2 linked regions of the Fodinicurvata sp. EGI_FJ10296 genome follow. The protein of the gene in region 1 interacts with the protein of each later gene in a pairwise test. Links are inferred from orthologs where the notes say so. Each region holds a gene or a part of one and is shown in the gene's direction. Other genes may lie near its edges.

What was found. Proteins that work in one complex are often made in the same cells at the same time.
Region 2: the proteins of ABZ728_RS05480 (region 1) and ABZ728_RS01015 interact in binary tests that used the Escherichia coli proteins (3 or more experiments, as listed by UniProt). The link is inferred for Fodinicurvata sp. EGI_FJ10296 from one-to-one orthologs.

The regions. Positions count from the first base shown.
Region 1 is NZ_JBFCVL010000002.1:441,753-444,616, reverse strand. It holds ABZ728_RS05480 (BolA family protein), read left to right. Parts: upstream 1-1,217; coding sequence 1,218-1,511; downstream 1,512-2,864. Other genes in the region: ABZ728_RS05465 (MFS transporter), read left to right, coding at 2,666-2,864; ABZ728_RS05470 (hypothetical protein), read left to right, coding at 2,373-2,669; ABZ728_RS05475 (ribbon-helix-helix domain-containing protein), read left to right, coding at 1,868-2,155; ABZ728_RS05485 (SDR family oxidoreductase), read right to left, coding at 116-898; ABZ728_RS05490 (TRAP transporter substrate-binding protein), read right to left, coding at 1-10. UniProt on the Escherichia coli protein: Transcriptional regulator that plays an important role in general stress response. Has many effects on cell morphology, cell growth and cell division. Acts by regulating the transcription of many genes, including dacA (PBP-5), dacC (PBP-6), ampC and mreB.
Region 2 is NZ_JBFCVL010000001.1:230,080-233,076, reverse strand. It holds ABZ728_RS01015 (ABC transporter permease), read left to right. Parts: upstream 1-887; coding sequence 888-2,108; downstream 2,109-2,997. Other genes in the region: ABZ728_RS01010 (ABC transporter ATP-binding protein), read left to right, coding at 2,105-2,997; ABZ728_RS01020 (ABC transporter substrate-binding protein), read left to right, coding at 1-830.

The DNA.
Region 1 (2,864 bases):
ACTTACGCATTTCGTCCTCCCTTGATATTATGTCCAAGTGCCTTTTATCGGGCACTCATTCAGTTCATAGATTTATTGTTTTTATTAGCCGGCACATCAAATACGAACCGGCGGGTCAGACCTCTGCCCCGGCAAGAAAACCGCCGTCGACATAAAGGATCTGTCCGGTCATATAGTCCGAGGCCCGGGTGCAAAGGTATAGCGCCGTTCCCTCCAGATCGGGTGGCAGACCTTCGCGCTTCATCGGGATGTAGCGCATCACGTTCGTCACCCACTCTTCATTGTCGAACAGCGCGGTGTTCATTTCGGTCCGGAAATAGCCCGGGCCGATGGCGTTTACATTGACGCCGTGTTTGGCCCATTCCACGGCCAGTGTGCGGGTCAACAGCAAGACGCCGCCCTTGCTGGCAGCGTAGGCGACCCGGCCGGGCAGGCCGATATGGCTGGTCAGCGAGCCGACATTGACGATCTTGCCGCCGCCCTGGGCGATCATGTGCCGGCCGAAGGCCTGACAGGCGAAGAACGGACCGGTCAGATTGACGTCGAGCACGAAACGCCATTTATCTTCAGGAAAATCGACCGTTGGCGATCGATGCTGGACGCCGGCGGAATTGATCAGGATGTCAGCGCTGCCATAGCGCTTGACGACATCGTCGGCAAAGGACTGAACCTCTGCCTGATGGCAGATATCGACGGCTTCGCCATGGGCTTCGATGCCTTCTGCTGCCAGTTCCCCGGCGGCTGCGATGCAGGCATCGGCATTGCGGCTTACCAGGATCACGCGCGCTCCGGCACGTCCGAGGGCGGTGCCCATCTGAAGCCCCAGGCCGCGGCTGCCGCCAGTCACCACGGCAACCTTACCGGACAGGTCGAACATTTCCATTATTTTAGAGTTCAAGCGTTCCTCCCCTTCCTCCGCCGGTCCCTATACGGGCTTGTCCAGTTCCGACCCCGAATAGCCAGACCAAAGGACATAGTGGCGACTGGGTCCATATTGTGGACCTATTATTCTCCATTTGTAGGGATTAGCGTATCACTGCCTACAATCCCTGTCTCGCATTTTGTAAGCGATTTCACCATACGGAACGGTCGAATTCGCCTCGCCGGTCGGGTGTTGGTGAAATGGGGGGGTCGACGTTGGTGTGGCAAGCCTGTAACCACGGCGACCGAGGGACCATTTCATGTCAGCGCCCTCTTTGCCCAAACAGGAGTCCGGCATGTCACAGAACCACGACGACGTCGCCAGCCGTATCCGCGCCAAGGTGACCAATGCGCTTCATCCCGTGCAACTCGAACTGCTGGACGAAAGTGACCGCCATATCGGGCACGCCGGCCACGACGGCCGCGGGCAAAGTCATTTCAAGCTGATCGTGGTGGCGGAAGTGTTCGAAGGGAAATCGAGAGTCGAGCGGCAACGCCTGGTATACGGGGCGTTGGCTGAAGAATTGGCCGATCGGGTTCATGCGCTGTCGATCACCGCGCGGGCGCCATCGGAACTCGACGCCGGATAGCCGGTGCTCCCGGCTGTTCCTTCGTTCGAATGGCTGGTGTGACGGCGATCATCAGCGCATGATTATTGCGCGATTGACCAACTATTATGTCGACGCCAGCCAATTCGTTCCAGTTCGTGGCGGACGCGCCCGCCATTCTCAAGGTCTCGGACCGAGCTTTGCATACCTCAGCAAGCCAGGCTCTTTCTTTAACATCAGATACACTTTTGGCGCGTATTTTATCCTTGACCTTTGACGTCAGGTTGAAATACGAATATATTCATCTCGTCCAAGGCGAGAAAAGGGGAGCCGAAACCCGCCCAGGGCGTGACCTGAAGTGGAGCCATCCATAAACCTTGAATACGAAGGAGACCACGATGCCGAGCACTTTGATCAGCAAGAATGTCACCATCGCCGGTCGTCGAACCAGCGTCCGCCTGGAACCCTATATGTGGGCGTGTCTCGACGATATCTGCACGCGCGAGAACATGACGGCGCACCAGTTCTGCACCGAAGTGGACCGTCATCGGCGGGCATCGTCCCTGACCGCTGCGATCCGGGTCGCGATTCTGGCCTACTATCGCAATGCGGCGCTGCGCCGGGATGATATCAGTGCATCGAGTTCTCGTGAGCGTATCCGGGAAGTTATGGAACTGCGTCCGTGAAAGCGGCCTTACCGCTCGCGGTCGCGGACCATCCATTAATGTGGATGGCGCGGCTGCGGCGGTAGTCGCCCCGGAACACAATCGTCCTGAATACGAACGAACCTGTTCCCGATAGCCCATCATCGTATAGTGTCGCCTCGTGTCATTCGGCCGGGCGGTGAGATGGGAGCTTCTCACCATACGGCCGCATGCGGTACGGCTCGATGGTGAGATGAAAATGGAAATTATTGTCCATATACCGTGGGACAATGCGCCCGACGGGCGTGACGCCCTTCGGCGCCACGGTCCCGATGCGACGGACATCCTGAATCGGCGCAATCCGGGTCGGCTGAGGCCCGGCGCATCGGCGATCAATGCCGGACGCAGTGAGCATCTGGTCGAGAGCGATCTGCGCGCTCTGCTCGAAAGCGGACACCTGTCCGGCGCCGGGGCGCCGCGCATTCTCGACAGCATCCGGGCGATCCTCCGCGGCGAGACTCCCGATACGCTCGTACGCATGGATCTCGAATATTGAAAAACGGCGAATGGTTCAGGTCCGAGTCGGGGCGAAGGGGAGCCGTTCTGCTGGCGGTTCTGTGCCTGCTGATTCTCTATACGCAGTTCATCAGATCGACGACGGCTGCGATCGGCCCGGCAATCATGGACGAACTGGGGTTGTCGCCGGGCGCGCTTGGATTGCTGACGGCGGCGTTTTTTCTCGTCTTCACCG
Region 2 (2,997 bases), on another replicon or contig:
GATCGAAGATCGACACCGAAGGCGCCCTGCTCGGCAACATGCTGATGATCCTGCTGGAGGATGCGGGCTTCACGGTCGATAACAAGATCCAGCTGGGTGCGACCAGCGTCGTGCGCCAGGCGCTCATCGCGGGCGAGATCGATATCTACCCCGAATATACCGGCAATGGCGCGTTCTTCTTCGACCGTCAGGGTGACCAGGCCTGGAACAATCGGGGCGCGGGTTATGAATTGGTCTCGCAACTGGATGCGCAGGAAAACAATCTGGTCTGGCTGACGCCGGCCCCGGCCAACAACACCTGGGCGCTCGCCGTGCGCCAGGATGTGGCGGCCGAGAACGATCTCGAAACCATGGAGGATTTCGGTGCCTGGGTTTCCGGTGGCGGCGACGCCATGCTGGCGGCGTCGGCGGAGTTCGTGGAGTCGCCGAACGCACTGCCCGCCTTTCAGGAAGCGTACGGCTTCGAGTTGACCGACGACCAGATGCTGGTTCTGAGCGGCGGCGACACGGCGGCGACCATCCGCGCGGCCGCCGAACAGACCAACGGCACCAACACCGCCATGGTCTATGGCACCGACGGCGCGCTGTCGGCGGTCGGTCTGGTGGTCATGGAGGATACGCAGGGCGTCCAGATGGTTTACGAGCCGGCGCCTGTCGTGCGGGGCGAGGTGCTGGAAGAGCATCCCGAGATCCGCGACATCATCGATCCGGTCTTCGAGACGCTGGGCCTGCAGACGCTGCAATCCCTCAACGCGGCGATCATCGTCGAGGGGCGGGACGCAGGGCAGGTCGCCCGCTCGTATCTTGAGGAAGAAGGCTTCATCAACTGACGTGCCGGTGGGTTCGGCGCGGCGCATTCCCGGAACAAGGTCTGGCGAGGGCGAAGGATGACCATCATCGCCAACCGTGTGCTGACGACGCTGCTCGTTTCAGGCGTCGTCGGGGTATCGCTGATGCCGTTCGCCAGCCATGCGCCCAACCGCATCGTTTCCGGGACTGCCTTCGGCATCGCAGAGGCCTTGTCGCCCTGGCATCTGGCGATCGCGGCTGTGCTGACCCTGGTGCTCGCGGTTGCCGCGACTCCTGCCCTGAGCCGGCTGGTCCTGCCCCGCCTGGCGGCCGGACGAACCGGGGCGGGAGCCGGCGCCGGGATCGGTGGCCCCTTGGTTGCCCTGGGTGCGGCGCCACTGCTGTTGCTGACCATCATGTATGGGGCCGGTGACTTTGCCACCCGAATGACCGATCCCGAAATGACGGCGGCCCGGACATCCCTGGGCGGCGCCTTCTGGGTCGCGGTATTCTCACTTACGCTGATCATGATGGATGGGCTGCAGCGCCTTCGCGTCGGCTCACTCGTCGCCGTCGGCTATGGTCTTGCGGTCGGTGCGGCGGTCTTTGCGCTGTTTGCCGCCGGCGTCTTCGACGACCTTTCCATCCTGCGGGAATATGCGAACCGGCGGTCGGCCTTTACCGCCGCCATGTCCCGGCACATCTTCCTGGTTGCGGGGGCGCTGGGGCCGGCCCTGCTGATCGGCATCGCGCTGGGCCTGTGGGCGCTGCGCCGGAAACCGGTGCGCGGCGGCGTCTTCGGACTGCTCAATTTCTTCCAGACCATCCCCAGTATTGCATTGTTCGGCTTGCTGATCGCGCCGCTGGCGGCGCTGGGCGCGGCCGTGCCGCTGCTTTTCGATCTTGGTGTCCGGGGCATCGGCATGGCGCCCGCGTTGCTGGCGCTGGTCATGTACGCGCTGCTGCCGATCGCGCGTAACACCTATGCGGGATTCGCCGCCGTGCCCACCGCCGTCATCGAGGCGGCACGCGGTATGGGGATGAGCCGGCTGGCTATATTGCTCAAGGTCGAAGCACCGCTGGCGCTGCCGATCCTGCTGTCCGGGCTGCGGATCGTCGTGGTCCAGTTGATCGGTCTGGCCGTGGTTGCCGCCTTGATCGGGGCGGGCGGCCTGGGGTCGTTCATTTTTCAGGGACTGGGGCAGAACGCGATCGATCTGGTACTGCTGGGCGCCATACCGACCATTGCGATGGCTGTGCTGGCCGACGGCGTGCTCCAGGTCTTTATCAGCCTCAGCCAACCGCGAGGGCAGGCATGATCGAACTGGATGGCGTCTACAAGACTTATGGCGACACCGACGTGGTGTCGGATTTTTCGCTGACCATCGACAGCGGGTCGTTCTGCGTCCTGATCGGATCGTCGGGCAGCGGCAAGTCGACGACGTTGAAGATGATCAACCGGCTGATCCCGCACAGCCGGGGCCGCATCGCCATCGACGGCCGCGACGTGACATCGATCAAGGCCGAAACGCTTCGCCAGAGGATCGGCTATGCGATTCAGACCATCGGCCTGTTCCCGCATTGGACGGTGGCCGGGAATATCGGCGTGGTACCGCGAATGCTTGGCTGGTCGGCGCAGCGGGTGGAATCGCGGATCGACGAACTGCTGGGGCTGTTCAAGATGGACCCGGCGGAGTTCCGGGCCAAGTATCCGCACCAGCTTTCCGGCGGTCAGGCCCAGCGGGTGGGTGTTGCGCGGGCGCTGGCAGCCGATCCCGATCTGCTGCTGATGGACGAGCCGTTCGGCGCGCTCGACCCGATCACGCGCGACGCCCTGCAAGAGGAGCTGGCCCGCGTTCATCGGGCGACCGGCAAGACGATCGTGTTTGTCACCCACGATATCGACGAAGCCATGCGCCTTGGCGACCAGGTTGCCCTGATGGACGAGGGGCGGCTGGTGCAGGTCGGCACGCCGGTGGAAATCCTGACCCGGCCCCGGAACGCCTTTGTCCGCGACTTCGTCGGCAAATCCGATCTGGGCCTCAAGCTGTTGTCGTGCGAAGCCGTTGCCGACCGACGCTGCGATGCGCCGTCGGCCGCGCCGGATATCGGCGATGACGATCGGGGCCGGCGGCTTGAATCGGCGGGGCATCTCTGGCTTCTGTCCGAAGACGGCAGGCCAGTGCGGCTGTTGTCGCGCGACGGCGC